DNA from 4 places in the Halorhodospira sp. 9621 genome. Region 2 is predicted to be linked to each of the others. Evidence: predicted binding sites of a transcription regulator. Region 2 holds the regulator's gene; each other region holds the start of a gene.
What was found. The regulator sigma-54, encoded in region 2, starts transcription at its own class of promoters, with help from an activator protein. The targets are predictions, from matches to a motif close to TGGCANGNTNCNTGCTT.

Region 1: nifE (nitrogenase iron-molybdenum cofactor biosynthesis protein NifE) is a predicted target of sigma-54. The motif match lies at 2,298-2,314, and genes of this name have one in related genera.
Region 3: LRF89_RS10935 (DUF1194 domain-containing protein) is a predicted target of sigma-54. The motif match lies at 1,979-1,995, and genes of this name have one in related genera.
Region 4: nifH (nitrogenase iron protein) is a predicted target of sigma-54. The motif match lies at 2,794-2,810, and genes of this name have one in related genera.

The regions. Positions count from the first base shown of each region.
Region 1 is NZ_JAJNRD010000009.1:66,047-73,615, forward strand. It holds gene LRF89_RS06395 (YbgA family protein) at 1-613, opposite strand, end outside; gene LRF89_RS06400 (HAD family hydrolase) at 650-1,387, opposite strand; gene dnaQ (DNA polymerase III subunit epsilon) at 1,384-2,115, opposite strand; gene nifE (nitrogenase iron-molybdenum cofactor biosynthesis protein NifE) at 2,354-3,751, shown strand; gene nifN (nitrogenase iron-molybdenum cofactor biosynthesis protein NifN) at 3,748-5,115, shown strand; gene LRF89_RS06420 (NifB/NifX family molybdenum-iron cluster-binding protein) at 5,125-5,610, shown strand; gene LRF89_RS06425 (NifX-associated nitrogen fixation protein) at 5,641-6,150, shown strand; gene LRF89_RS06430 (glycine betaine ABC transporter substrate-binding protein) at 6,220-7,083, shown strand; gene LRF89_RS06435 (universal stress protein) at 7,142-7,569, opposite strand, start outside.
Region 2 is NZ_JAJNRD010000007.1:12,091-19,659, reverse strand. It holds gene LRF89_RS05250 (PTS sugar transporter subunit IIA) at 1-359, opposite strand, end outside; gene rapZ (RNase adapter RapZ) at 356-1,219, opposite strand; gene LRF89_RS05240 (HPr kinase/phosphorylase) at 1,216-1,761, opposite strand; gene LRF89_RS05235 (PTS sugar transporter subunit IIA) at 1,734-2,204, opposite strand; gene hpf (ribosome hibernation-promoting factor, HPF/YfiA family) at 2,248-2,574, opposite strand; gene LRF89_RS05225 (RNA polymerase factor sigma-54) at 2,617-4,071, opposite strand; gene lptB (LPS export ABC transporter ATP-binding protein) at 4,112-4,837, opposite strand; gene lptA (lipopolysaccharide transport periplasmic protein LptA) at 4,842-5,369, opposite strand; gene lptC (LPS export ABC transporter periplasmic protein LptC) at 5,356-5,919, opposite strand; gene LRF89_RS05205 (KdsC family phosphatase) at 5,923-6,486, opposite strand; gene LRF89_RS05200 (KpsF/GutQ family sugar-phosphate isomerase) at 6,483-7,502, opposite strand.
Region 3 is NZ_JAJNRD010000027.1:541-8,109, forward strand. It holds partial or broken gene LRF89_RS10930 (tetratricopeptide repeat protein) at 1-966, opposite strand, end outside; gene LRF89_RS10935 (DUF1194 domain-containing protein) at 1,056-1,865, opposite strand; gene LRF89_RS10940 (Lon protease family protein) at 2,207-4,603, shown strand; gene LRF89_RS10945 (universal stress protein) at 4,596-5,441, shown strand; gene LRF89_RS10950 (hypothetical protein) at 5,438-6,226, opposite strand; gene LRF89_RS10955 (hypothetical protein) at 6,223-7,278, opposite strand; gene LRF89_RS10960 (hypothetical protein) at 7,299-7,569, opposite strand, start outside.
Region 4 is NZ_JAJNRD010000009.1:75,295-82,863, reverse strand. It holds gene nifV (homocitrate synthase) at 1-181, shown strand, start outside; gene nifW (nitrogenase-stabilizing/protective protein NifW) at 193-528, shown strand; gene LRF89_RS13570 (nitrogen fixation protein NifZ) at 528-1,493, shown strand; gene LRF89_RS06475 (SIR2 family protein) at 1,471-2,358, shown strand; gene nifH (nitrogenase iron protein) at 2,870-3,745, shown strand; gene nifD (nitrogenase molybdenum-iron protein alpha chain) at 3,759-5,225, shown strand; gene nifK (nitrogenase molybdenum-iron protein subunit beta) at 5,316-6,887, shown strand; gene LRF89_RS06455 (4Fe-4S binding protein) at 6,904-7,104, shown strand; gene LRF89_RS06450 (dinitrogenase iron-molybdenum cofactor biosynthesis protein) at 7,119-7,569, shown strand, end outside.

The sequences.
Region 1 (7,569 bases), on a different contig from region 2:
CGGCGTGGAAGTCCACCAGGGCCTTGCGCGTCAGACCCGCCTCGACCAGGCGCTGCCAACGGTAGTAGCAGAAGACCCGACAGACAAAGCCCTCGCGCAGGGCCGGATCATTGAGCCGGCCCTCCTCCTCGACCGGCAGCAGCGGATTCGTCTCCATCAGTGTCCGCGCGTAGGCGCCACGGCTTGAGAACCCGGCCGGATGGCCGTCGGGCTTATACACCTTGACCCGCTCCATGCCGCAACTCGGCGACTTGGACTTGAGGATATAGCCGCTGAGCCAGTGCAGCTCACGCCCCTTCTCGCGGCCGTAGGCCTCCATGGCCTCGGTGACGTCGGTCTGCCGGTCACGCACACCACGCACCCGCACCCGCTCGTCCTCGGCCTGCTCCAGGCGGATGGGCGGCCGCGGGGTGGGCAGCCCGATGGCCACCTCGGGGCAGACGGGCACGTAGCGGAAGTAGCGCGAGAGCGCCTCGGTCACGAAGGGATTGCGCTTGTGGCTGCCGTCGTAGCGCACCTCCTCGCCGAGCAGGCAGCTGCTCACGCCGACCGGTATGCGTGGCTCTGGCTCTTGGGCACCATCCTCCCGGTTCTGCTCACTCTCCCGACTCATGATCTCCCTGGGTTTGTACATCTTTTGTACAGCATTCTAAACGTCCTGTGCCGGCCCCGCACCCACACTGCGCTCGATGGCACGGCGCAGCGCCTCCATGTCCGGGACCATGAGGCAGTCGGGCACGCCGTCCGGCGGCTCCGGCGGGCCGTGACGGCACATCAGCGCCGCCTGCATACCCGCGGCCAGGGCGCCGGCGGCGTCGGTGTGCGGATCATCACCGACGTGCAGGACCTCCCCCGGCGGTACCCCGGCACGCTCACAGGCCAGGGCGAAGATCGCCGGCTCCGGCTTGGGGATGTCAATATCCACGCCGCGCACCACGAAGTCGACGCAGGGCCCCAGCGCCGTACGGTAGACATCGGCGTTGCCGTTGGTGATCACGCCGATCCGAAAGCGCGCCGAGAGCTCGCGCAGCGCCGGCAACACCTCGGGGAACGGGGCCACCCGGGCCTGCCGCGCCTCGAGAAAGACGGCAAAGGTCTGCTCCACAAAGCGCTCCGCGGCCGTCCCATCGATCCCGCAGCAGCGGGCGATCTCGGCCATGGTGGCACGGCGCAGGGTGGTCGCGTTGCGCGTCAGCTCAGGCCGCGCGGCGGCGAGTTCGCGGCGGAGCTGGCGCATGCGGTCGGGATCGAAGCGCTCGGCCACCACCGGGTAGGCTTCGCGCAGGTAGTCGTGCAGGGTCTGCTCGGCCGCCGCGAGCACGTCCTCGACGGACCACAGGGTGTCGTCGAGATCGAAGGTCAGCGCCCGCAGCGGTGCCCGGATCATGAGCCGGCCGCCTCTTCGCCGCCGCCCGCCCGGCGCCACAGCGCCGGGCCAGCGCAGGTCGCCTCGATCCGCTGGAGCAACTGCTCGTGGGCCTCGCGCTCCAGCTCGCCCGATTCCGGGACGCGCAGTCGCGGCCGCTCCGGGGACAGCCGCTGGATCGGCTCGGCGCCGCCCGGCTCCAGGCCCTCGCCGTCCAGGGAGAGCTTGCCCTGGCCACCGGTCATGGCCAGGTAGACCTCGGCGAGCAGCTCGGAGTCGAGCAGCGCGCCGTGGAGTTCGCGCCGCGAGCCGTCCACGCCGTAGCGCTTGCACAGCGCGTCGAGGCTGCAGCGCTGCCCCGGATGCATGCGCCGCGCCAGCTGCAGCGAATCGGTGACGGTGCAGTAGTCCTCGAGTTGCCCCCACGCCGGCCCCAGACGGGCCAACTCGGCGTCGATGAAGCCGACATCGAAGGGGGCGTTGTGGATGATCAGCTCGGCATCCCGGACATAGTCGACGAAGCGCCGGGCGATGTCGGCGAAACGCGGCTTGTCCGCCAGGAAGCGGTTCGACAGGCCGTGAACGTTCTCCGCGCCCTCGTCCACCGCCCGATCGGGATTGAGGTACTCGTGGAAGTTGTTGCCGGTCAGCCGCCGGCGCTCGAGTTCCACGCAGCCGATCTCGATGATGCGGTGCCCCTCGGCGGGGTCCATGCCAGTGGTCTCGGTGTCGAGCAGGATCTGCCGCATGGCTCGGGTCCCGGGTACTTTGCAACGATTCCAAATAGTCTGCGGTGCGCCCTATCCCGGGTCAACGCAGGTTGTGCGAAAGGGCACACGATAACGCCCGCCCGTCGGATTTGCGACACGCGCGCGCCGCTCGCCGCCCGGTCACCGCCCGGCACAGGGCGGCGGCGACCGCGGACCGGGCGTGGCACGCGCCTTGCTGCACTGCGGGCAAGCCACCCACGACCGGAGCTGCCCGCCCATGCGCAACCAGGAGATCGCCGCTCTGCTCGACGAGCCGGGCTGCGCCCACAACCAGGGGTCGAAGTCCGGCTGCGCACGTCCCACCCCCGGGGCCGCCGCCGGCGGCTGCGCCTTCGACGGCGCCCAGATCACCCTGCTGCCGGTGGCCGATGCCGCCCACATCGTCCACGGCCCCATCGGCTGCGCCGGCAGTTCCTGGGATAACCGCGGCACCCGCTCCACCGGGCCCACCCTGTGGCGCATCGGTATGACCACCGACCTCAGCGAGCAGGACGTGATCATGGGCCGGGGCGAGGCGCGGCTGTTCCACGCCATCAAGCAGGCCGTGGACGAACACGCCCCGGCGGCGGTGTTCGTCTACAACACCTGCGTACCGGCACTCACCGGCGACGACCTCGAGGCGGTGTGCGGCAGCGCCGAGCGCCGCTGGGGCACGCCAGTCATCCCGGTGGACTGCGCCGGATTCTACGGCAGCAAAAACCTGGGCAACCGCATCGCCGGCGAGGCGGTGGTCCGGCACATCGTCGGCACCCGCGAGCCGGAACCGGTGCCGGCAGAGGACCAACCGGCGGACCGCCAGATCCACGACGTGGGCCTGATCGGCGAGTTCAACATCGCCGGCGAATTCTGGAACGTCCTGCCGCTGCTCGACGAGCTCGGCCTGCGCCTGCTCGGCAGCCTATCCGGCGACGCCCGCTACCGCGAGCTGCAGACCCTCCACCGGGCCGAGGCCAACATGCTGGTCTGCTCCAAGGCTTTGCTGAATGTGGCGCGCACCCTGGAGGAGCGCTACGGCATCCCGTATTTCGAGGGCAGCTTCTACGGCGTCGCCGACACCTCCGCCGCCCTGCGCGGCTTCGCCCGGCTGATCGACGACCCGGCACTGACCGAGCGCACCGAGCAGGTCATCGCCCGCGAGGAGGCCCGCGCCGATGCCGCGCTGGAGCCCTACCGCGAGCGCCTGCGCGGGCGCCGCGCCCTGCTCTATACCGGCGGCGTGAAGAGCTGGTCGGTGGTCTCGGCGCTGCAGGATCTGGGCATGGAGGTGGTGGCCACCGGAACGCGCAAATCCACCGAGGCGGACAAGGCGCGTATCCGCGAGCTGATGGGCGAGCAGGCGCAGATGCTCGATAGCGGCGCGCCGCGGACGCTGATCGACACCGTCCGCGCCCACGAGGCCGACGTGCTCATCGCCGGCGGACGGAACATGTACACCGCGCTGAAGGCGCGCATCCCGTTTCTGGACATCAACCAGGAGCGCCCCCACGCCTACGCCGGCTACACCGGCATGGTGGAGCTGGCCCGCCAGCTGTGCCGCAGCATCGAGAGCCCCATCTGGCCCCAGGTGCGTGAACCGGCGCCCTGGGAACGGCAGGAAGGGAGGACCGGGCCATGACCCGCATCGAACGATCCACCAGCCCGCTGAGCGTCAACCCGCTGAAGGCCAGTCAACCGGTGGGTGGCACCCTCGCCACCCTCGGCTTCCGCGGCGCCGTGCCGCTGCTCCACGGCGCCCAGGGCTGCACGGCCTTCGGCAAGGTCTACTTCGTGCGCCACTTCAACGAGCCGATCCCGTTGCAGACCACGGCCATCGACCCGATCAGCGCGGTGCTCGGCGCCGACGATAACGTCCTCGGCGCCCTGGATACCCTGTGCAGCAAGTCCGCGCCGGCGCTGATCACGCTGCTGACCACCGGGCTCTCGGAGGCCGAGGGTACGGACATCGAACGACTGGTGCGCACCTTCCGCAGCGAGCACCCGGAGCACGCCACCACCGCCGTGGTGCCGGTGAACACGCCGGATTTCGTCGGCAGCCTGGCCAGTGGCTACGCGGCCACGGTGGAGGCGGTCATCGAACACCTGGTCCCCGCCGAGGGCACCCGCCCCGGCCGGGCACCGCGGCGGGTCAACCTGCTGCTCTCCGACGCCGTCTCGCCCGGGGATGCCGAGGCGCTGTGCGAGTTGCTCGAGGCCTTCGGCCTGGAGCCGGTGGCCATCCCCGACCTGGGGGCCTCCATGGACGGCCACCTGGACGACGACGATTTCAGCCCCATCACCACCGACGGGACGCCGCTGGAGGCGCTGCGTGGCTGCGGCGACGCCGCCGCCACGGTGGTCGTGGGCGCCTCGCTGAACCGCGCGGCGGACCGGCTGCGCGAGCGCACCGGGGTCCCCGACTACCGCTTCGAGCACCTGATGGGCCTGCACGCCACGGACCGGCTGGTCATGGTCCTGTGCGCCATCGCCGACCGCACCGCCCCGCCACCACGCATCCAGCGCCAGCGTCGGCAGCTGCAGGACGCCCTGCTCGACACCCACTCGGTGCTCGGCACCACGCCGGTGGGCGTGGCCACCGAGGCGGACCTGCTCGCCGGGCTGACCACCCTGCTCCACGACGCCGGCGCCGAGGTGACCACCGCCGTGGCCCCGGAGCGCTCGCCGGTGCTCGACGCCGTACCGGCGCGCCGGGTGCATATCGGCGACCTGGAGGCGCTGGAGCACCACGGCCGCGAGGACGGCGTGGAGCTGATCCTCGGCAGCGGCCACGCCGCCGCCACCGCCGGCCGGCTGGGGGTGCCCATCGTGCAGTGCGGCTACCCCATCTGGGAGCGGGTCGGGCTGCACACCCGCCCCCGGGTGGGCTACCGCGGCAGCCGCGACACCCTCTTCGAGCTGGCCAACACCCTCCTCGAGCATCGCGAGGTGCACGGCGACGTGCGCCCCTACCGCTCGATCTACCGCAGCGCCGATATCGCCTGAGGAGCCGTGATGACTGTCCGTCACTTAAGGATCGCCGACGGGGAGGGGCTGGAACCCGCCCACCAGGGCTCGGTGCGCATCGCCTTCGCCACCGCCGACCGGCACACCGTGGACCAGCACTTCGGGCTGGCCAGCGGCTTCGCCATCTACCAGGTGGGGTGTTCGGGCACCCGGCTGCTGGAGGTGGCCGACATCGAGGAGCCGGCCGACGCGGCGCCGGACTGCGACCGCCTGGCACCGCGCCTGCAGGTCGTCGAGGGCTGCGCCGCGCTCTACTGCAACGCCATCGGCGCCCCGGCCGTGCGACGGCTGCTCACACAGGGGTGCCAGCCGCGCAAGGTCTCCCACGGCACCGCCATCGACACCGTGCTGGGCACCCTGATCGCGCAGTTGCGCGAGCGCCCGCCGGCCTGGCTGAGCCGGGCCCTGCGCGGCGAACCGGCCGGCGAGGCCCGTTTCGACGCCATGGAGGCCACCGGCTGGTGGGCCGACTGACCAGCTGCAGCCAACCAGGGAGGAACCCCCATGTGGACCTGGAACCCGCAGGACGAGCAACCCGAAACCACCGCCACCGCGCAGGTCCTGGACGACCAGGATCCCGCCCTCGAGACACCGTTCATCCGTGAGCTGCTCCGCCAGGTCCGTGCCACGGACACCTTCGGGGCGTGGGAACACTACAGCGATGCGGCGGTCATCGATCCGTTCATCCTCACCCCCGAGCGCAAGCGCGCCATCCCCGTGGTCGCCGACCCCGACGGCGAAACGGTCAACCGGGTGCGCACCTTCTACAACGCCGTGTCCGCGCGGATCGAGGCGCGCAGCGGGGTGATGGCGGTGCCGGTGATCAACCTCAGCCACGAAGGCTTCGGCCGCGCCTTCGTGCTTGCCGGCAAGCTGGTGGTCGTCGACAAGCCGCTGCGCGACGTCCACCGCTTCGGCTTCGCCAGCACCGAGAAGCTGGTCAGCCGCGGCGAGCGCCTGGTCGACGGGGCGGTGGCCCTGATCGAGCGCTTCCCGGAGGTGGCCCGGGCCTGAATCCGGCGCGGCCGGATCGACGGACTATACTCCGCTGGGGGGTTCGACCCCGTAATGGAGGATAGCCCGATGGCTCATTCATGGTTGCGCACCGCCGGTGCTGCGCTGCTCATTGCCCCGCTGGCGGCCAGCGCCGGCCAGGAGATTCGCATCGGCTGGACGGCCTGGGCCGACGCGGAGTTCGTCACCCGGATCGCCGAACGGCTGCTCGAGGAGCGCTACGACGTCGACGTCGAACTGGTCCAGACCGACATCGCGCCGCAGTACACCGGCATCGCCCGCGGCGACCTGGACTTGATGCTGATGTCGTGGCAGCCGATCACCCACGAGGACTACATCGAGCGCTACAGTGACGACCTGCTCGACCTGGGCGTGCTCTACGGCGACGCCCGCCTGGGCTGGGTGGTGCCGCGCTGGCTGTACGAGGACGGACTGACCAGCATCGATCAGCTCAATGAGGAGCGCTGGCAGGACGCGCTCGACGGGACCATCCAGGGCATCGACCCGGGCGCCGGGCTGATGCGCCTGTCCCACGAGGCCATCGAGACCTACGGGCTGGATTATACGCTGATCGAGGCCAGCGACGCCGGCATGACGGCCTCGCTGGACCGGGCCGCGCGCCGCGACGAGCCCATCGTGGTCACCGGCTGGAGCCCGCACTGGAAGTTCGGCGCCTACCAGCTGGCGTTCCTCGACGATCCGAGGGGCGCGCTTGGCGGCGCGGAGACCATCCACGCCCTCGCCCGCCTCGGCTTCGACGAGGACCATCCGCAGATCGCCGCCTTCATCGGCTGCATGGACTACGACCTGGAGATGCTCAACGACTACCTGTTCATCGGTCGGGACGAGTCCACCGAGGCCGCCGTCGACCGCTTCTTCGAGCAGGAGACCGAGCTCATCAGCGCCTGGGCCGCCTGCGCCACCGAGCAGTAAACCCGCCCCACCGACCCTGCCCCTGCCGGATCCCTCCGGCAGGGCCCCGGAGCAGCGCTCAGTCCCCGTCCTCGAACCCGGGGGCGTCGTCGCGGACCAGCAGCAGATCCGTGGACACCTCCCGCAGCAGCCGTGCGGCAACGCTGCCGAGCAGCATGTTCGCCCAGCGGCCACGCCCGTGGTTGCCCATCACCACCACATCGGCGCCCAGCCCGCCCAGGGCCTCGAGCAGGATCGTGGCCGGATAGCCGGCGTGCACCTCCAGGTGCACCTCGTCGGCGCCCAGCCCCTCGTCCCGGGCGAACGATTCCAGGTCGGCCCGCGCCTCGTCCATCCAGCGCGTCTGCTGCTCCTGGATGTAGCTATCGCCGATGCCGGCAGCGCGCATGCGATCCAGCTCGGCGGTATCCACCACATAGAGCAGGTGCAGCTCGGCCGCCGGGAAACAGCGCCGCGCGTACTGAAGCGCCGCCCGCGAGCAATCCG
Region 2 (7,569 bases):
CCGCCGGCAGCGGCGGATTCGGCCAGTTCGTCGAGGGATCGCCCGGGGTAGTTGAAGACGCGCAGGAGCATCGGCAGGTTCAGGCCGGTGACCACCCGGCAGTGGCGGTCGGTGCCGGCCGCCACGGCGACGTTGGAGGGGGTGGAGCCGTAGGCGTCGGAGAGGATGAGGACTCCGGCCCCCTGGTCGAGCCGGGTGATCAGGGCGCCGGCGCGTTCGAGTAGCTCGTTGCGCTCGTCCTCGTTGAAGACCTCCAGCGACTCGGTCTGCAGCGGGCAGATGCCGAGCGTGCGCGAGGCCGTGGCCAGGATCTCCGAGCCGATGTGTCGGTGGGCGACGATGAGCAGTCCGACCCTCATGACAGCTCCCGGTGGCGCAGGGTCACGTGGCTGCAGTCAGCCTGCAGTGCTGCGGCCAGCCGCTCGGCGAGGTAGACCGAACGGTGCTGCCCGCCGGTGCAGCCGATGGCCACGGTCAGGTAGCTGCGCCCTGACTGCTGATGGACCGGCAGCCAGTGGCGAATCATCGTGTCGATCTGGTCGAACAGGGTCTCGGTTTCGGGCTGCGCCTCCAGGAAGGCGCGGACGCTGTCATCGCGGCCGGTGTAGGCGCGCAGCCGAGGCTCCCAGTGTGGATTGGGCAGGCAGCGGGCGTCGAAGACGTAGTCGGCGTCCGTGGGGATGCCGTGCTTAAAGCCGAAGGACTGGACCAGCACCGACACACCGCTGCGCTCGCCCGCGACCCGCTCGGAGATCAGCCCGCGCAGGTCGTGGACCGTGGTCCGCGAGGTGTCGATACTCCAGTCGGCCACCTCGCGCAGCGGTTCGAGCAGGGCGCGCTCGGCGCGCAGGGCGTCGGCCAGCGGCTGATCGCCCTCGGCCAGGGGGTGGCGCCGCCGGGTCTCGCTATAGCGGCGCATGAGGATGGCGTCTTCGGCGTAGAGGAACAGCACCTCGGTGGCGATGCCCTGCTCGCGCAGCGCAGTCAGCGTCTCGGGCAGGCGCTGCAGGTCGCGGGGCGGGTTGCGGGCGTCCAGCCCCACCGCGAAGCGCTCGCCGGTGGGTGCGTCGCGATTCTGCGCGTAGCGGGCCAGCTCGCCGATCAGGCTCACTGGCAGGTTATCGATGCAGTAGTAACCGGCGTCTTCCAGGGTGTGCAGGGCGACGCTCTTGCCCGAGCCCGACAGGCCGCTGACCACGATCAGGCGCAGTTCGCTCATGCCGGCACCCCGTGGTTCCGGCCGCTGCGCTGGTGTGTTGCGACCTCCGCGACGAGGCGGCCGGCGGCGGCCTCGATCAGCGGCGCCAGCGGCCGGCGTTCGCTGTCGGTCAGGGTCACCCGGGGTAGGGCCAGGCCGAGCAGTTCGCGGTGATCGCGCCGGCCGTGCAGGGCGGCCTCGGCTTCGGTGGGGCCGGGAGCGCGCTGGAGCTGGATGCACAGAGCCACGGCGGTCTCGCTGCGCAGCGCCGCGGGGCCGTAGAGTTCGGTGATGTCCACCAGGCCGAGGTCGCGCAGGCAGAGCAGGCCCCGCCCCTGCTGCGGACCGGCGCCGAGCAGGCGATCACCGTCGCGGCGCAGCTGTACGGCGTCGTCGGCCACCAGGGCGTGACCACGGTCGAGCAGCGCCAGGGCGGCGTCGCTCTTGCCCACGCCGCTGGGGCCCTCCAGCAGGATCCCGCGGCCGTGGACCGCCATCAGCAGGCCGGGGATGACCGGCCGGTTCTCGGCCGCGTTCACGATGGGTCGGCGTGCGACTGCCATTCGCGCAGGGCCATCTGCAGCTCGTCCCCGTCCGAGGAGCGGCGCAGCCGCTCGCACAGGCTGCTGTCGCTGAACATCTCGGCAAGGCTGGCGAGGATCTGCAGGTGCTCGTCGGTGAAGTGCTCGGGTACGACGAGGGCGAAGAGCAGGTCCACCGGTGCCTTGTCGAAGGCGTCGAAATCGATGCCCCGGTCCAGGCGGATGAGGGCCCCGATGGCGCGGTCGATCCCGTCGATGCGGGCGTGGGGCGCGGCGCCGCCGTGCCCCAGGCCCGTGCTGCCCAGTCGCTCACGGGCCAGCAACCGGTTGCTGATCTCCCGGGCGTCGAGGCCGTCGCCGCTGGCCCCGATCAGCTCGCCTATGCGCAGGAGCACCTGCTCCTTGTCCTCGATGCCGCTCTCGCAGCGAACACGTTCCGGCGTGATGAGTTGCTCGATGTCCATGGAGTGTCCGATCGGCTGGCCCGCTGAACCGCGTCCCGCCGCCTTAAAGGCTGGCCTTGAGGGACGCGCCCTGCCGTCGCTGATCGACGGCCTTCTCTTTGTGTTTCAGGACCTGACGGTCAAGCTTGTCCACGAGCACGTCAATGGCTGCATAGAGATCCTCCTCGATGGCATCGGCAAAAACGCGCCCGCCGCCACCCCCGATGTGGATGACCGACTCGGCCTTCTGCTGCTTCTTCTCCACCGTGAGGATCACCTCGGTATCGATGACGTGGTCGAAGTGGCGCTGGATGCGTTGCATCTTCTCGTTCACATGCGCCCGGAGGGCCGGGGTGATCTCGACATGATGCCCACTGAGCTTGATCTGCATACCGCCTCCTGAACCCCTTTGCCGCCGGCGGAGCCGGGGGCCTCAGCGCCCCCGGGCCTCCCTGCGCTCCGCCGACGATGCGATGGACAGGGACTCCCGGTACTTGGCGACCGTCCGACGCGCCACCTGGATCCCCTCCTCATGAAGGATACGCGCAATCGCGCTGTCACTCAGCGGTTTTGCCCGATCCTCCTCGGCGATCAGCCGGCGGATCCGCGCCCGGATCGCCGTCGCCGAAGCCTCTCCGCCGTCGCTGGTCTGCACGTGGCTCGAGAAAAAGTACTTGAACTCGAAGGTGCCCCGCGGGGTGTGCATGTACTTGTTGGTGGTGATGCGGGAGATGGTGGACTCGTGCATCTCCACCGCCTCGGCGATCTCGCGCAGAACCAGTGGTTGCATCGCCTCCTCGCCGTGGTCGAGGAACCCCTGTTGCCGCTCTACGATGGCGCTGGCCACTTTCAGCAAGGTCTCGTTCCTGCTGCGCAGGCTCTTGATCAGCCAGCGCGCCTCTTGGAGATGGTTGCGGAGGCAGTGGTTGTCCGCGCTGCGGTCCGCTCTGCGGATCAGGCTGGCGTAATACGCGTTGACGCGCAAGCGGGGGGCGGTCTCGCCGTTGAGTTCCACCTGCCAGACGCCGTCGCGGCGCACGACGAGGACATCGGGGATGATGTAGTCCGGGGTTGTGTCGCTGATCTGCGAGCCCGGGCGTGGATCGAGGCTCTGGATCAGACCGAGGATGCCGCCGAGGGCATCTTCGCCGACCCCCAGGGCGCGGCCCAGGTCGTCATGGCGGCGTTCGGCGATGAGCTCCAGGTGGTGGAGGAGGGCGTGCTGCGCCTCCGCACGCCAGGGCGTGTCCTCGGGAAGCTGCTCGAGCTGGACGCACAGCGCTTCCTGAGGGTCGCGGGCGGCAACGCCGGTCGGGTCGAGCCGCTGGACACGCTGCAGGACCGCCTCTAGCTCCTCGGCGCTGACTTGCTCGTCGGCCGGACAGCCGGCCAGCAGATCCTCGGTGCTCTGGGTCAGGTAGCCGTCGTCGCCGACGGCGTCGACGATGACCTCGGCGATGGAGCGCTCCCGGGCGGAGAAGGCCTCGAGCTCGATCTGCGCGTGCAGGTGCTGCTGGAGGCTGTCGGAGGCGGCCGGCCGGTTGTCGAGGGTGTCGCGCTGCGCACCCTCGTCGCCGGGGGCGCTCAGTGCCGTGCTGCCGTCGTAGATGTCGTCCCAGGAGGTGTCCAGGGGCAGGTCTTCGGGGATGTCCTCGCCGGCGGGTTCGCTGGCCGGTGCCTCGTCCTCGTGGGGTTCCGTTTCCTGCTGCTCCTGCTCCTGCCCGGGCTCGGCCTCCTCATCGAGCTCGAGCATGAAGTTCGACTCCAGGGCCTGCTGGATCTCGGTGCGCAGCTCCAGGCTGGAGAGCTGCAGCAGCCGGATGGCCTGCTGCAGCTGCGGGGTCATGGTCAGCTGCTGACCGATGCGTAGCTGAAGCGACTGCTTCATGGCCGTGTCCGTTGTGCTTGAAGCATCCGTAGTCCGTCACTCACAGGCGGAAGTCCTCGCCCAGGTACACCTCGCGTACCCGCGGGTTGGCCAGCACGCTCTCGGCGTCCCCGGCGGCCAGCACCTCGCCGTCACTGAGGATGTAGGCGCGTTGCACGATGCCCAGCGTCTCGCGCACGTTATGGTCGGTGATCAGCACGCCGATACCCCGTTGCGCCAGCTGGCGGACGATCCGCTGGATCTCGCCCACCGAGATGGGGTCGACCCCGGCGAATGGCTCATCAAGCAGTATGAACCGCGGATTCGCCGCGAGGGCGCGGGCGATCTCCACGCGCCGGCGCTCGCCCCCGGACAGGGCGATCCCCGGGGAGTCGCGCACGTGGGTCACGCCGAACTCCTCGAGCAGGCGATCCAGCTCCTGCTCGCGCTCAGTGCCGTCCAGGTCGTCGCGCAGCTGCAGGATGGCCCGTACGTTATCCGCAACGCTCAGTTTACGAAAGACCGAGGGTTCCTGGGGGAGGTAGCCGATGCCCAATCGGGCCCGGGCGTGAATGGGCAACCGAGTGAGGTCGTCGCCTTCCAGGGTGATTCGCCCCTCGTCGGCCTGCACCAGGCCGACGACCATGTAAAAGCACGTGGTCTTGCCGGCCCCGTTGGGGCCGAGCAGGCCGACGATCTCACCGTCGGCGACCTCCAGCCCCGCGCCGTTGACCACGGTGCGGCCGCGATAGCGCTTGCTCAGCCCCTCCGCGCGCAGCGTCACCAACGGGTCATTCCTCCTCGCGCCGTGCCGGATACAGGATGGTCCGCGCCCGCTGCCCCTCGGCGCCGCGGGCCTTCATGACCTGCCCCTCCAGGTCGACGTCGATGGTCTCGGCGGTGACTTGAGCATCCCCCTGCCAGAGATGTGCATCGCCCTGGAAATGGGCACGTTCGGGACCGCGGGAGTAGTACTCCATGCGTTTCGCCTCGGCATGCACGGGGCGAGGCTGGTTCTCGGGGTGGTAGCGGTAGGTGGCCGGCGTGCCGTCGACGTAGACGTGGCTCAGGTCGCCGTCCTCGTCGGTGTAGACCTCCATGCGATCCCCGGTGATGCGCATCTCGCCCCGCGTGAGCACGGCGTCGCCCTCGTAGACGCTGACTCCGGCGACCGCGTCGACATCCACCCGGTCGGCCTCCAGTTCGATCGGTGCCTCGTCGCGCTGGCCCACGGCCGTTGCCGGCAGGGCAGCGGCGAGCAGGGTCGCGGCGACGAGCAGTCCCACGCGGATACGGCTGGCGGCGTCAGTACGCTCCATACGACCCCCGGACGTCGGCGTGCAGGCGCAGGCGATCCGCGCGGTAATCCAGGGTCATCCCGGTTCCGCGCAGGGTGCCGGCCGGCTCGCGAGCGGTGACCGGCTCGACGGTGCGCGCCTCGCCGGCGCGCAGGTCCACCAGCAGGTTGTGGGTGTTGATATCCAGCGGCGGACGCGCCTGCTGGGCCGGACGACGGATGTCCACCTCTTCGAACAGGCGGACTTCCCCGCCCTCGCGTTCGGCGATGCCGAAGGGGGCACGGGCCTCCCAGAGGACGCCGTCGCGAGAGCGCATGCGCAGGTCGGGGTCGATGATCTCGAGTTCGCCGCGGCCGGGGAAGTGCTCGCCGGTGCGCCCGGAAAGGGCCGCACGGCGCTGCCCCTGCTCGTCGAAATCAACCATGGTAAACCCCTCGAGGAAGAAGTCCGGGCGCTCTTCGGGAGGGGCAGCGGTCTCCGGGGCCGGCGGCGCCGGGTCGCGGGTAAGCAGCAGACCGAGGAGGACGGTCAGGGCGAGGGCTGCAAGGGGGTAGAGGGAGCCGCGGCGCATGGCTCAGCCTTCCGCCCGGCGCAGCATCGGTTCAAGGTGGCCCTGGGCGTGCAGGATCAGCTCGGCCACCTCGCGCACGGCGCCGCGCCCCCCGGGGCGTGCAGTGACCCAGTCGGCCTGGGCGTGCAGCTGGGGGTGGCCGTCGGCCACGGCGACCCCGAAACCGGCCCGGCGGATCGCCGGCAGGTCGATCAGGTCGTCACCGGTGTAGGCGCACGCCTCCGGGGCGAGCCCGAGGCGCTCGGCCACCTCGGTCAGGGCGTCGCCCTTGTCCGAGCGGCCACGCAGGACGTGGCGGACCCCGAGCTCCTCGGCCCGGCGCATGACCGAGTGCCCCCCGCGGGCGGTGATCCAGCCCACCTCGATACCGGCGTCCTGGAGCATGCGCAGCCCCTTCCCGTCGTGGATGTGGAACGCCTGCAGCGGCTCACCGCTGCCGCCGACGAAGACGGTCCCGTCGGTAAGGACGCCATCGACGTCGAACAGGGCGAGGCGCACCGGCTCGGCCCGGCGCAGGACGTCCGGCGTGGGTGCGTCGCAGTAGGGGCGGGGCGGGGTGGTGCTCATACGACTCCGGCGCGCAGCAGGTCGTGCATGTTCAGGGCGCCCACCAGCCGGTCCTCGGCGTCGGTGACCAGCAGGGCATTGATGCGGTGGCGCTCCATGCGCTCGGCGGCCTCGGCGGCGAGCAGATCCGGTGACGCGGTCTGCGGGCTCAGGCTCATCACCGCCTCGATGGGGGTCTGGTGGATGTCGGCCCCGCGGTCCAGGGTCCGGCGCAGGTCGCCGTCGGTGAAGATGCCCAGCACCCGCTGCTCCTCGTCGACGATGGCGGTCATGCCCAACCCCTTGCGGCTGATCTCCAGCAGGGCGTCACGGAGAGCAGTTCCGGGGGCGACGCGGGGGATGCGCTCGCCGGTCTGCATGATGTCCTCGATATGGAGCAGCAGCCGGCGTCCGAGTTTGCCGCCGGGGTGCGAACGGGCAAAGTCCTCGGCGGTGAAGCCGCGCGCATCGAGCAGTGCGACGGCGAGGGCGTCGCCCATGGCCAGGGTGGCCGTCGTGCTTGCCGTGGGCGCCAGCCCGAGAGGGCAGGCCTCCTGTTCGACGCCGACGTTCAGGTGGACCGAGGCAGCCCGGGCCAGGGTCGACTCCGGACGTCCGGTGAGGGCGATCAGCGGCACCCCGAGGCGCTTGATCAGCGGCAGGATGGCGGTGAGCTCGTCGGTCTCGCCGGAGTTCGACAGCGCGATGACCACATCGTCGGGGGTGACCATGCCCAGGTCGCCGTGGCTGGCCTCGCCGGGGTGGACAAAGAACGCCGGTGTCCCGGTGCTCGCCAGGGTGGCGGCCATCTTCGAGCCGATGTGCCCGGACTTGCCCATCCCGGTGACGATCACCCGTCCACGGCAGGCGAGCATGTGCCGGCACGCTTCGCTGAAAGGCTGGTCGATGCGCTCGCCGAGGGCAGCGACGGCATCGGCCTCGAGCTGCAGGACGGCGCGACCGAGGGCCCGGAGTCGCTCGTCGCCTTCTTCCGGGGCGCCTTGGTGCCGTTCGATCAGGGTGCGCATGGGCGTCATCCGTCCATTCTACGACATCTGTTCGCCGGATCGGACAACCCCCGGGGCAGAATTGACCACCCCGGCG
Region 3 (7,569 bases), on a different contig from region 2:
GCCGAAGTGCGCCAAGCCAGCGAAGAGAACCGAGGAATGGTGGTCCGGCATGCGCCGCAGCACGTCTTCAAACTCATCTGCCGCGGCCGCGAAGTCGTCGGCGAAAAAGTGAGTTACGCCGCGGAGGTAGGCAGCGTGGGGGAGTTGCCTGTCGTGCCCTTCCAGCGCTTGTGCGTCCTCCCGGGCTCCTTCCAAATCGCCCCTCTGCAACCGAAGTAGCCCCCGATGGAAGCGGCCAGCATCGGCGGTTTGCTGATCCTCGATGCTGCGGGTAAAGGCTGCCTCGGCGGCATTGGGGTTGGTGGACTGCTCTAGTTCGCCAAGCAGTCTCCACGCCGGCCCATAGCTCTCGTCGTGCTCGAGCGCCGACTCAACGAGTTTTCGAGCTTCCGCCTTGTCTCCCGATGTGGCCCGCATGCGGGCCAACCCGACCATAGCGCTGAGGCGTTCAGGGTCGTTCCGCAATGCCTGACGATACGCCGCTTCTGCTTCCATAATGCGGTTCTCGGAGGCGAGGGCGTGACCGCGTAGCAGTGCCGCGTCCAGTTGGTGCTCAGCCGCGCTGAAGGAGGTATTAAGGGTTTGCAGCGTGTCCTCAGCGCGGCGCGCTTGCCAGTAGGCGCGCCCCAAATCCAAGCGGATCTCGTCGTCCACATCCCCGCCGGATCTCTCCTGGGCTCGCTCCAAGGCGCGGATGGCGTCCTCGGTGCGCCCCAAGCTCAAATAGATAACCCCGAGCCGGTGGTGAGCATCAATGTTTTCGGGGTTTTGCCGAAGCGCGCTACGCAGTTCAATGGCTTCGGCTTCGGGATTGCCTTCAGCTTGGTAATGGGCGGCACGCTCCAAATGTTCCTCTTCGCTCATCTGGGTCGGCCCGCAGCCCGTCACGGCCCCGAAAAGCAGCAGTGCGGCGATCCCGACAACGGATCTTGCGCAATGTAACGGCTTCTTTCGGTGCTGATTCATGTTGCTCCCCCCAATGCGCGCGGACCATCGAACCGCAGTTGGCAACGACCGGGAAAAGGTCCCGGCCGTCGGTTCACCCTCTTTCCTGGTTAGGCCATTACCGTAGGTCTCTGTGCCGGAGCACCTGCAATCCGGCGGCTGAAGCGCCCGCCACCGGCAAGCAGCAGCAACCCCAGGCCGAAGAGCGCCGCGGTGCCGGGTACCGGTATGCCGTTGGGGTCGATTTCGCGCTGAAGCTTTAACAGAATGGCATCTTCGAAGTCCTCGAAGGTATCGGCAGTCAAAACGAAGCTGCTGTCACCGCCGATGACGTTGTTTGCGAAGTAATCGGTGAGGCTAAAGTTGGTGACCTCCTCAATGGCGATGCCATTGATGGTCATTCCTGCGTCTACGGCGTCGTCTCGCGCGGCTGTGACTGAGCGGCCAGAGTTGTTGGTGCCATCGCCGGAGATATCAATGATCTGTCGCGTGCCTGCGAACTCATTGTTTTGGATGGAGTCAACTGACCAGTCGATGGCCCCTGAGATGCTGGTCGCGCCACTGAAGGCCCTGGTTGTCGCCTCGATGGCGTCGGCAAAGGAATTCGCCGCCGCTGCTGAGCCAATTTGTGTCCAGCCGACCTGCTGCGACTGCTGGGTCGCTCCTGACCACTCCATGTAGGTCGTGGCGATAGAGCCGATCACGCCACTGCCGATGGCGCTGTGGACCAGCGGATTGCGGAACGCCTCAATATAGCCGGTCTTTTGTGCTTGATAGCGGGGGGTGTTGACGCTGCCGGAGACATCCACCGCTAGCACCAGCTCCAGATCAACAGGAATAGGATCGGCAGCGGCGTGCATGGGTACCCCTACAGCCACTGCCAGCAGTGATGCGGATAGTGCGGATCGAATCTTGTTCATGATGACACCCCATAATGTGATTGGCGTGACCCTTGGTTGCCATTGCGACACCTGCCGACGCTGGTTGCCCGATTGCGCTTGGAAGCGTCGTGACGGCGTCGGCACCGCACTACTCGCAAGCCTCGTGCCAAATTTTTTCTTTTTTTATTTCAAAGCGTTGTCGATTTCCATGTTGGGAAAAATGGAATCGATGTAAGAATCATTGACACATTTGCCTAAGCGAACCCGTCTGGATGGACGGTTGGTGGTCGCTGCAGCCTGGGCGGAGTCGTCTAGGCCGCCTGGGGTCTTACCAGTGGTAGGGTGCTACGCATCAATGACGGCAGGGATGGGAGATGAGCATGGCTGCACCCGAGCCCCTTTCACTGGAGCGCCTCTACCGGGTCTGTGACCCGGAGCAGCTCGGTTTCCGCACCACCGAGGAGCTCTCGGCCATGGACCGCCCGCCCGGGCAGGAACGGGCCCTGGAGGCGATGGATCTGGGCGCGAGCATGCGCGCCTCGGGCTTCAATCTGTTCGTGATGGGGCCGGAGGGCGACGGCAAGCTGGAGATGGTCCATCGGCTGCTGGCCGAGCGTGCCGCGCGCGAGGCGACGCCCTCGGACTGGTGCTACCTGAACAACTTCGAGGAGCCCACGCGGCCGCGGCTGCTGCGCCTGCCGCCGGGCCAGGGGGCGCGCTGGCGCCACGATCTGGAGCAGCTGATCGAGGAGCTGCGCAGCACCATCCCGGCCACCTTCGAAAGCGACGAGTACCAGAACCGGCTGCAGGAGCTGCAGCAGCAGCTCAACCGCCGCCAGCGCGAGGCCTTCGAGGCGATCCAGAAGGAGGCGGAGCAGTACGACGTCACGCTGCTGCAGACCCCCTCGGGATTCAGCTTCGCCCCGGTCAAGGAGGGCGAGGTGATCGAGCCGGAGCAGTTCCAGCAGCTGCCCGAGGAGGAGCGCCGGCGCTATCAGGAGGCCATCGAGTTCCTGCAGGAGCGGCTGCAGTCGGTGGTCAAGCAGATCCCCAAGTGGCGCAAGGAGATCCAGGAGCAGGTCCGCAAGCTCAATGAGGAGATGACCCTGCTCGCGGTCGGCCAGCGCATCCAGGAGCTGCGCCAGCGCTACGGCGAGCTGCCGTTGGCCGCCGCCCACCTGGACGCCGTCCGCAACGACATCATCGAGCACGTGGACGCCTTCCGCTCCGGCGAGCAAGACCACGTGGAGTACATCCTCGGCCGCTACCGGGCCAACCTGCTGCTCGCCCACGACCCGGCCGACGGCGCGCCGGTGGTCTACGAGGACATGCCCACCCACCAACGGCTGGTGGGCCGCACCGAGCATCACGTGCACCAGGGGGCGCTGCTCACGGACTTCAACCTGATCCGCCCCGGCTCGCTGCACCAGGCCAACGGCGGCTATCTGATCGTCGATGCCCACCGCATCCTCACCCAGCCGCTGGCCTGGCCATCGCTCAAACGGACGCTCTCCGCCGGCGAGGTGCGCATCGAGTCCTTGGAGCAGGTCCACGGCTTCTGGACCACGGTCACCCTGGAGCCGGAACCGATGCCGCTGCGCACCAAGGTGGTGCTGCTCGGCGACCGGATGGTCTACTACCTGCTCTCGGCCTACGACCCGGACTTCCCGGAGCTGTTCAAGGTCGAGGCCGACCTGGAGGACGACCTGCCCCGGGACGCCGAGACCCAGCAGCTCTACGCCCGTATGCTCGCCACCCTGGTCCGCCAGCGCCGTCTACGCCACCTGGACCGCTTCGCCGCGGCCCGGGTGATCGAGCACGGCAGCCGCATGGCCGATGACAGCGAGCGGCTGGCCGCCGGCGGGCGGGCCATCACCGATCTGCTGCAGGAGGCGGATCACTACGCCACCGGCGACGGCGCCGAGATTATCGGCCAAGACCACATCGAGCGCGCCCTCGCCGCCCAGGAGCGTCGCGCCGGGCGCATCCGCGATCGCAGCCAGGAGACCATCGAGCGCGGCACGCTGGTGATCCACACCGAGGGGCACCACACCGCCTCGGTCAACGGGCTCTCGGTCCTGCAGCTGGGCGATTTCGGCTTCGGCCGGCCGACGCGGATCACCGCCACCGCCCGCCCCGGGCGCGGGCAGCTGGTGGACATCGAGCGCGAGGCGAAGCTCGGCGGCAAGATCCACTCCAAGGGGGTGATGATCCTCTCGCGCTTTCTCGCCAGCCGCTTCGCCCCGGAGGGCGACCTGTCGCTCTCAGCGAGCCTCGCCTTCGAACAGTCCTACGGCGGCATCGACGGCGACAGCGCCTCGGTGGCCGAGCTCTGCGCGCTCTTCTCGGCCATCGGCCGCGTCCCGCTGGATCACGGCATCGCCGTCACCGGCTCGGTGAACCAACTCGGCGAGGTGCAGGCCGTCGGCGGGGTGAACGAGAAGATCGAGGGCTTCTTCGAGGTCTGCCGGCGGCGCGGGCTGACCGGCCGGCAGGGGGTGGCGCTGCCGGCGAGCAACGTGGTGCACCTGATGCTGCGCCAGGAGGTGCGCGACGCAGTGGCCGCCGGGCAGTTCCACATCTACCCGCTGAGCCATGTGGATGAGGCGTTGGAGCTGCTCACCGGCCGGCCCGCCGGCGTTTGGGATGATGCCGGTGCGTACCCGCAGGGGTCGGTGAACCGCGCCGTGGCCGACCGCCTGGAGGCATTCGCCCGGAGCCAGCGCCGGCGCGGCGGGGGCGATGCGGACGAGGCCGCGGAGGATGACGATGACTGAGCGCATGCCGGAGCAGGGGTCACCGCGCCGGGTAGTCGTCCTGCTGGATGCTTCGCGGGCCAGTCTGGAGGCGCTGGAGGCGGCCGCCGAGCTGGCCGCCCAGCTCGGCGCCGAGCTGCTGGCGATCTTCGTCGAGGAGGAGGCGCTGCTGCGCTGTGCCGGGTACCCCTGGGCCCGCGAGATGGGTCTCTCCGGGGCCGTCCGCCCCCTGGAGACCGGCATCGAAGAGCAGCGCATGCGCACCCGTGCCGAGGCGATCCGCAAGGCGCTGGCGCAGACTGGCCGGCACCGGGGCGTGCACTACCGCCTGGAGGTCTGCCGGGGCGGGGTCGTCCGCGAGACCCTGAGCCTGGTTAACCGCGATGATCTGCTGGTCCTGGGCAAGGTGGGCTACGCCCGTGCCCGCGGGCTGCGCATCGGCTCCACGGCCCGCGCCATCGTCTTCGGCACACCGGGGCCGGTGATGGTCTTCGAGCGGCCATTGCAGCCCCGCACGGGGCACGGCGTGGCCGTGGTCGTCGAATCCGGCGAGCCGGGCGTCCGGACGCTGACCCGTGCCGCCGCCCTGCTCGGCGAGGGTGAGATCCTGGCCCGGTTCATCCCCGACCACGCGGCTCCCCTACCCGACGGCGACGACCCGGCCCGCGCCTGGGCGGCCCGGCACTGCCCCAACGCCCAGTGGCTAACGCCCGCCGGATCGCCGACCGCCCTGGCCCGGCACCTGAGCCGTGCCCCCGTGGACAAGCTGATCATCAGCCGCCGCAGCGCCCTGCTAGCCGAACACGACACCCGCTCGCTGATCGAGGCCGTGCAGCTCCCGGTGCTGGTGGTGCCCTAGTCGTCGCCGCGGGGCTGCGGCGGCGACGCTGCCCGGGTGGCGGCCTGGTACTCGTACTCGATCTCCGCCAGGCGGCGCTCGAACTCGGCCCGGAAGCCCGCCTCCACGCCCTCGATCTCCTGCTGCTTGGCGCGCCGAAAGCCGGCGATCAGGTCGCTGTCCACGGCGCGCGAGCCCGGCCGTGCCGCCGGGAAGATCAACACCCCGGTGAGCGCGTAGGCATCCAGCCAGGCCAGCTGGCGCAGGGCCTCCGGGACAAGCGCCGGATCGGCCTCGGCGGCGGTGCCGCGGTGGAGCCAAAGCACGCGACCGGCGCCGCGGCCCTCGAACGCGAAGCGCCGGCGGCCCGCTTCCCGATCGCCGCGGGCCTCCCGGGACCAGCGCGCGGCGCTGCCCTCGGCAAGGACCTCGTCCACCTGGCGGACCAGACCCTGCGCCTCGTCCAGGGCCGCGGCGTACGCCTCCAGGTCGCGGTGGGCCACCGCCACGCAGGCGCCGGCATAGCCCACCCGACGGCTGGCATCCAGGCGGCGGACCAGTGTACCGATCAGATCCAGGCGACCACCGCGCTCGGGGTCGGCGCCGTCCTGGTAACGCACCACGCGGCGGAAGACCAATTGCTCCCCGGCGGCCGGCAGGGCGTGGTCGTCGCCACCGCGGCCGCGGAACTCCACCGCCTGGGGGAACCCGGACAGCCCGGCCAGGGCGCCGCTGCCATGGACGGTGAGTCCGCGCACGGTGGCGAAGGCGCAGCGGCCGAGGATCGTCGGCGCCGCTTCGCTCATAGGCGCAGCCACTCCAGGATGCGCTGCCACCAGGTCGGGCCCATCCGCCCGCCGCCGAACTGGCCGTAGATCCAGGCGAAGATGTCGCGGATGTCGTCGTAGTCCGGCTCCTGCAGCCGCGGCCCGTGCTCGCCGTCGGTCACCGTGCCCAGGTGCAGCGCCATGAGCTGCACCCGATCCTGGTCCGTCCAGCCGTCGAGGATGCGGTAGGTGCGCGGCGCAAAGCGCTGCACGAAGGCCTCGCAGGCGTCGGCGCTGAGCTCCTCGTAACGGCGGTAGTGCTCATCGCGCTCCTGCAGCCGGCGCAGGGCCTGCTCCGGCTTGGAGACCAGTACCGCCAGCGAGGTGCGCCCGCGCAGGGCCGGGAAGTGCAGATCGAGGAAGGCGAGCAGGTTCTGGAAGAGGATGTCGTTCTCCTCGCCGTGCTCCGGGTCGACCACCAACACCAGGATCAGCCGCAGCTGCTCGTTGGCGAAGTAGCGGCTGAGGGTCTCGATCATGGCCGGGTCACGCACCCGGTCGGCCACCACCTGGGTCATGAGCTCACCGGAGGCCTCGAGGAAGCTCAGATCCACCGGTTCGCCAGTACCCTGCAGCGGCCGGACCCGGAAGCTCAGCTCGCGGATGTCGCCCTCGTCCACCGGGTTTGCCGGGGGGAAGCGTCCCTGGCCCCAAATGCGCATCCACTCGTTGAAGATGGCCATCGGCTCCCAGCCCTGGACGCTCTGCTCCGGGGCGATGAGCGGCTGGGCCTCGAAGGGGCCGATGTGGGTGACGTAGTAGGCCAGGAAGGACTGGAAGGTGGTCTTGCCGGAACCCGGGAAGCCGAAGGAGATCAGGTAATTGCCCTGGCGCTGGTCGATGTTGTCGTCGATCAGCGCGCCACGCTGCACCGGCTCCACGTCGGCGGCCAGGCGCTCCTCCGGCGAGGGCCACGGGGTGGGGGCCGAGGACGGTTCCTGCTCGCCGCCCTCCTCGGCCGACGGCTCTTGCTCCGGGCGGCGCTCGTAGTAGCGCCGCAGCTGCCAGCGTGACTCCTTGGGTTCGACCACGGTTTCCCCCTCCTTGCCCGCTAGCGCGTCGCCACCCGATTACGCCCCCGACCGGTGGAACCGCCACCGCGCGCACCGGCTGACGCGGGCGCGAAGATCAGCCAGGCGAAGAGCACCGGGGCCACGTCGACGAACACCCCGAGGATCACCGAGACCGCCGTCACCCCGGGGTTGGGGCGGTCGATGAAGCCGTCGCGCACACTGATCGGGATCTCGCCGAGCTTATCCAGCTCCGAACGGATGACGCGGTGCTGCACCTGATCCGCCTCGGGCAGAAGCACGTTGGCGCGG
Region 4 (7,569 bases), on a different contig from region 2:
CGGGGTCCAGGCGGCGTGCCGCGAGGCCGGGGTGAGCCTGGACCGCGAGCAGGCCCGGGCGCTGCTGCCGCTGATCCGCCGCTGGAGTGTCACTCACAAGCGTGCCCCCAGTGCCGCGGAGCTGCGTGCGCTGGTGGCGCAAGGGGCGGCCGCGGCCGCCGAGGATGCCGTCGAGGTGTAGAGGAGGTTGCCATGAAGTGGTTGGAGCCACTGGAACCGGAAAACGAGGAGGGCCTGGAGGGCGCGGAGGCGTGGTTCGAGGGCCTCGGCGTGGCCTACGATCCACAGCTGCTGCGGGTCTACCGCTTGCATATCCTGCAGCGCTTCCACGACTACGCCAGCGCCGAGCCGCCGGCGACACCCGATGAGGCCGAGGGGCAGGCCCGGGCACTGCTGCAACGCGCCCACGACGACTTCGTCGGCTCCGACGCCCGCAGCCAGGCCGCGCTGCGCATCCACCGGCAGGTGGCCCGGGGGGCGAGCGGCGAGGTCCCGGTGGCTCGAATCGGCCGTGGAGGATTCGGCTGATGCTGCCGCGGTTCCGGATCGGCGCGGCGGTGCGGGTGGCGCGCAACATCCGCAACGACGGCACCTACCCCGGCGTGGCCCGCGGTGAGCTGCTCGTCCCCCGGGGGAGCGTGGGTTACGTCCGTGATGTGGGGACCTTCCTGCAGGATCAGATCGTCTACAGCGTCTTCTTTCTGGATCAGGACCGCATGGTCGGCTGTCGCGAGGAGGAGCTCATGGATGCAGCCAGCCACTGGGTGGAGACCCGCTTCGAGTTTCGCGACCGTGTCACGCCCACGCGGCGGCTCGCCGTCCATGGCGAGGTGGTGGCCGAGCCGGGTGCGGTGGGCGAGATCATCCGCGTCCTGCGCGATGCACGCACCGGGCCGGCCTACCAGGTCCGCTTCCCGGGGCGTACGCTGCAGGTTCCGGAGCACGCCCTGGCGCCGCTGGCCGCCGAGGTGCCGGAGGTCACCGACGAGGACGTGGAGCGCTTCTACCGCGAGCATCCGGAGCGCTTCCAGCGGGACGAGACGCGCACCGTGCGCCATCTTCTGATCACCATCAACGACGAGTTCCCGGAGAATACCCGGCAGCGGGCCTGGGCGCGGGCGGAGAAGCTGGCCGGGAAGCTGGCGGACGACCCGCGGGGCTTTGCCGCCGCCGCCGAGCGCCACTCCGAGTGCCCCAGCGCCCTGCACGGCGGGCTGGTGGGCCGGGTGGCGCGGGGGCAGCTGCATGAGGAGCTGGACGCGGCCCTGTTCGAGATGGCCGCCGGCGAGGTGCGCGGCCCGGTGGAAACGGCGATGGGTCTGCACGTGCTCCTCTGCGAGACCGTGCACCCGCCCGACGTTGCCCCGCTGGATGACGAGCTGCGCGAGCGGATCCGCGGGGCCCTGCAGGAAAAGCGGGCCCGCCAGGTCCAACGGGATCGGGCGCGGGCCGGCCAGGGAGGGGAGAACCATGAGCCATCCGGGACTGGATGACGAGCGTATTCGCCGCTGGACCCACGGCTTCGCCGACGGCAGCGTCGTCCCGGTGCTCGGGCCGGGCGCGCTGGACGGGGCGTGTCACCCGGAGACCGGCGATGCCATGCCGGCAGACAACGAGCGGCTGATCCTCGCGCTGAATCAGGGCAAGCCGATGTCGCCGGTGCTGATGCACGAGTTCTCGCGGGCGGCGATGAAGGTCGAGCAGGATCACGGACGCCCCTATCTGGAGCGTTTTCTGCGGACCTGCTTCGGCGAGGTCCCCTGGACCCGGGCGCCGGTGATCGACTGGCTGGCGCAGCAGCGGCCGGCCTGGGTGGTGGATCTCAACCGGGATACCCAGCTCCAGGACGCTTGGGCCGGCACCCCGCACCTGCTGGTTCAGGGCGTCGCACGGGTCACTGGCGGGCGACGCTATCGGGTCTTCCGGCACGACAGCATCGGCTACCACGAGCTCCACGACGAGGCGGCCGAGTCGCCGCCGTCGCCGGCGGGTCCGATCCTGTTCAAGCCCCTGGGGTCGCCCCGGCCCGAGCCGAGCTTCGTTGCCTCGGACGCCGATTTTGTGGACTACCTCACCGAACTGATGGGCGGCTTCGCCCTGCCGCGGTTCCTCAAGGAGCGGCGCCGGGGCGTGCGCTACCTGAGTCTCGGGGTTCGCTTCACCCGGGATACCGAGCGCATGCTCTTCACCGAGATCACCCAGGAGGCCGGCGAGCCCAAGGGCTGGGCGTTGTTGCCCGCCACGGCCGGCAAGGAGCGGCGCTATCTCGCCCGACACGGTGTGACCGTGATCGAGGCCTGCGCCCGCGATCTGGCGGCGCGGGCCGTCGGCGTCGCCTCGTCACCCCAACGCGCCTGAGCGTCGCTCGCCCCGTCGGAGGGGGTGGCATCCGGATTGCGTTCGATCAATAATGACGACCGGTGCCACACAACCTGTCGATGAGGAGCAGGGGCGATGCGACGCAAGTGGATCCCCGGCCAGCCGGATGAGCCCTACCAGGTCCTCGCCTTCAGCGACCGCGGTCACACCGCCGTCTTCAGCGAGCACTGAAGCATCCCTCCTGTCGGTCGGGGAGCGGTTCTTCCCCTTGTCCGCTCCCCGACAACCCCCGGCCGATCATGTCGGACTTGCCACGGGCCTGCGGGCCGTCCCGGATCGTCGGGCCGGGCCCCCGGGGGTGTTCGCCCTTTCTTTGCTGATCGTTCTTAGTCTTCCTATAAGTCTTTTGGATCAACGGGTTGCGTAAACGCGGCGGGTCACCTTCGGCGCAGCGGGTCCGTCGTTGCCCCCTGCTGGCACGCCGGTTGCAAAACCCGGGTGCGAGCCGCTGAGGCGGCCGACGTAACCATCGGTCAGGAGGGATTAACCCATGAGACAGGCAGCAATCTACGGCAAGGGCGGCATCGGCAAGTCCACCACCACGCAGAACCTGGTGGCGGCGCTCGCCGAGAAAGGCAAGAAGGTGATGATCGTCGGCTGCGATCCGAAGGCCGACTCCACCCGCCTGATGCTCCATGCCAAGGCGCAGAACACGGTCATGCACCTGGCCGCCGAGGCGGGCAGCGTCGAAGACCTTGAGCTCGAGGACGTCCTGCAGGTCGGCTACGGCGACACCAAGTGCGTCGAGTCCGGTGGCCCGGAGCCGGGGGTCGGCTGCGCCGGCCGCGGCGTGATCACCGCCATCAACTTCCTCGAGGAGGAGGGCGCCTACGAGGACGACCTGGACTTCGTCTTCTACGACGTCCTTGGCGACGTGGTCTGCGGCGGCTTCGCCATGCCCATCCGCGAGAACAAGGCCCAGGAGATCTACATCGTCGTCTCCGGCGAGATGATGGCCATGTACGCGGCGAACAACATCGCCAAGGGCATCGTGAAGTACGCCAGCTCCGGCGGCGTGCGCATGGCCGGGCTGATCTGCAACTCCCGCAACACCGACCGCGAGGACGAGCTCATCGAGAACCTCGCCAGCCGGCTGGGTACCCAGATGATCGGCTTCATCCCGCGGGACAACATGGTCCAGCACGCCGAGATCCGGCGTATGACGGTCATCGAGTACAACCCGGAGTGCAAGCAGGCCGACGTCTACCGCGAACTGGCGGACAACGTCATCAACAACACCCAAATGGTCGTGCCCACGCCGCTGGGCATGGATGACCTCGAGGACCTGCTCATGGAGTTCGGCATCCTCGAGGAGGAGGACGAGTCCATCGTGGGGCAAAAGGCCGACGAGACCGCCTCGGCGTAAAGGGGGAGAGCCAATGAGCAGCATGACGCAGGATGAGGCCCAGGCGCTGATCGAGGAGGTCCTCGAGGTCTATCCCGAGGCTACCCGCGAGGAGCGCGCCAAGCACCTGGCCGCCGTCGGGGCCGACCAGCAGCCGAGCAAGTGCGTGACCTCCAACCGCAAGTCGGTGCCCGGGGTCATGACCCAGCGCGGCTGCGCCTACGCCGGCTCCAAGGGCGTGGTCTGGGGGCCGATCAAGGACATGGTGCACATCTCCCACGGCCCGGTGGGCTGCGGCCAGCTCTCGCGGGCCGGCCGTCGCAATTACTACACCGGCCACACCGGCGTGGACACCTTCGGCACCATCAACTTCACCTCCGACTTCCAGGAGCGGGACATCGTCTTCGGCGGTGACCCCAAGCTCGAGAAGATCATCGACGAAGTCGAGATGCTCTTCCCGCTCAACAAGGGCATCACCGTGCAGTCGGAGTGCCCCGTCGGGTTGATCGGCGACGACATCGACTCGGTGGGCCGTCAGGCCACCGAGCGCCTCGGTAAGCCGGTTATCCCGGTGCGCTGTGAGGGCTTCCGCGGGGTCTCGCAGTCCCTCGGCCACCACATCGCCAACGACACCATCCGCGACCACGTCCTGGAGAACCGCGACGGCGACGGCCACCAGGCCGGGCCCTACGACGTGGCCATCGTCGGTGACTACAACATCGGCGGCGATTGCTGGGCCTCGCGCATCCTGCTCGAGGAGATGGGCCTGAACGTGGTTGCCCAGTGGTCCGGCGACGGCACCCTGGCCGAGATGGAGAACACGCCCAAGGTGCAGCTCAACCTCCTGCACTGCTACCGCTCCATGAACTACATCTGCGAGCACATGGAGAAGACCCACGGCATCCCGTGGATGGAGTTCAACTTCTTCGGTCCGACGCGCATCGCCCAGAGCCTGCGCGAGATCGCTGCCCGGTTCGACGAGACCATCCAGGCCAACGCCGAGGCCGTCATCGCCAAGTACCAGCCGATGATGGACGCGGTGATCGCCAAGTACCGGCCGCGGCTGGAGGGCAAGAAGGTGATGCTCTACGTCGGCGGTCTGCGCTCGCGCCACGTCATCGGCGCCTACGAGGACCTGGGCATGGAGGTGCTCGGCACCGGCTACGAGTTCGCCCACGACGACGACTACGACCGCACCTACCCCGAGCTCAAGGAGGGGACGCTGGTCTACGACGACGCCAACGCCTTCGAGCTGGAGCGCTTCATCGAGCGGGTCCAGCCGGACCTGGTGGCCGCCGGGATCAAGGAGAAGTACGTGTTCCAGAAGATGGGTCTGCCGTTTAGGCAGATGCACTCCTGGGACTACTCCGGGCCGTATCACGGCTACGACGGCTTCGCGATCTTTGCCCGGGATATGGACATGACCCTCAACAACCCGGTCTGGGACCGCATGACCCCGCCGTGGAAGGCCACCGGCGAGCCGGCCTCCAAGGCGGCCTGACCATCTCAGCCAGGGGCGGGCCGCTCAGCCGGCCCGCCCGAACAGGGCAAGGCGCCGTGCCCGCAGCGCGGCGCAGCTGGAGGAAGCGCAATGAACGAAGACACCGAAGCCATCAAGCCGTGCTACCCGCTGTTCCGGGATGACGACTACCAACAGGTCCTCAGCCGCAAGCGCCGGGAGCAGGAGGAGGGCGTCGACGCGGCGAAGATCGACGAGACCTTCGAGTGGACCACCACCGAGGAGTACCAGCAGCTGAACTTCTCGCGCGAGGCGCTGACCGTCGATCCGGGTAAGGTCTGTCAGCCCCTCGGGGCGGTGCTCTGCTCGCTGGGGTTCGAGAAGACGCTGCCCTACGTCCACGGTTCCCAGGGGTGTGTGGCCTACTTCCGGACCTACTTCAACCGCCACTTCAAGGAGCCGGTGGCCTGTGTCTCCGACTCCATGACCGAGGATGCCGCGGTCTTTGGCGGGCACAAGAACATGAACCAGGGGCTGCAGAACGCCTACCAGATCTACCAGCCCGAGGTGATCGCCGTCTCCACCACCTGCATGGCCGAGGTCATCGGCGACGACCTCAACGCCTTCATCGGCAACGCCAAGGACGAGGGGTATCTGCCGCAGGAAGTGCCCACGCCTTTTGCGCACACGCCGAGCTTCGTCGGCAGCCACGTCACCGGCTGGGACGGCATGTTCGAGGGCATTGCCCGCTACTTCACCATCAACGAGATGGAGGACAAGCAGCCGGGCAGCAACGGCAAGGTCAACCTGGTGCCTGGCTTCGAGACCTACCTGGGCAGCTACCGCTGGCTCAAGCGCGCCCTGGGCGAGATGGGCGTGGAGGCCTCACTGCTCTGCGATCCCACCGAGGTGCTCGACACCCCGGCCGACGGTGAATACCGGATGTACGCCGGTGGGACGCCGATTGACGAGGTCCGTGACGCCCCCAATGCGCTGGACACCCTGCTGCTCCAGCCGTGGATGCTGACCAAGACCAAGAAGTACATCAAGCAGACCTGGAAGCACGATTGCCCCGAGGTTCAGGTGCCCATCGGCCTCGAGGGAACCGACAACTTCCTGATGAAGGTCTCGCAGATCACCGGCAAGCCGATCCCCGAGTCCCTGGAGCTCGAGCGCGGGCGGCTGGTGGATATGATGACCGACTCCCACCAGTGGCTGCACGGCAAGCGCTTCGCCCTGTGGGGGGATCCGGACTTCGTCATGGGCATGACCCGGTTCCTCACCGAACTCGGCGCCGAGCCGCGCCACGTGCTCTGCCACAACGCCAATAAGCGCTGGGGCAAGGCCATGCGCGCCATGCTCGAGCAGACCCCGTACGGTGAGAGCGCCCAGGTCTACGTCGGCAAGGATCTCTGGCACATGCGCTCGCTGTGCTTCACCGACAAGCCGGATTTCATGATCGGTAACTCCTACGGGAAGTTCATCCAGCGCGACACCCTCTACAAGGGCAAGGAGTTCGAGGTGCCGCTGATCCGCCTCGGCTTCCCGATCTTCGACCGGCATCACCTGCACCGCAACAGCATCTGGGGCTACGAGGGGGCGATGTACATCCTCACCACCATCGTCAACGAGGTGCTCGCCCGGCTCGACGAGGAGACCCGTCACATGGGGGTCACCGACTTCAACTACGACCTGGTCCGGTGATCGAGGAGGAAAGAGCATGGCCATGAAGATCGATCCGGAACTGTGCACCAGCTGCGGCGACTGCGAGCCGGAGTGCCCGGAGGCGGCCATCAAGCGCAACAAGATGGGCCTCTACGAGATCATCGCGGACCGCTGCACCGAGTGCGAGGGGCATTTCGAGATGCCCCGCTGCGAGGAGGTCTGCGAGGTGGACGAGTGCATCGTCCCCGCCGACTGAAGGGAGGAGACGGCATGCAGGATGCGTCACTGCAACCGGAACTGGCCCTGCGCATCGGGCTGGCGGCGCGCGAGCTCCCGGAGCTCGACGTATCGCAGCTGGTGCGGGTGCTGACCGGGCTGCTCGGGGCACCGTTGAGCGCCGAGAAGCTCGCCGGGGTGACCCCCCGGGGGCTGCGCGACGCCGGCGGGGCCCACCACCTGGAGGCCGTTCAGCAGGCCCCGGCGGAGCGGCTGGAGGCCGCCTGCCGGGCCCTGCATGGCGAAGAGGCGGCACCAGAGCCGGTCCCCGATCCGGAGCCGGGTCCGTCGCCAGAGGGGACCATCCGGGTCGCCTGCGCCTCGAACAGCGGCGGTGAGCTGGATGGTCACTTCGGCGCCTGCGCCCGGTTCCTCATCTACGAAGTCGGTGCCGCCGGCTGCCGGCTTGCCGAGGTCCGGCCGGTGGCCGAGGCGGTCACTGGCA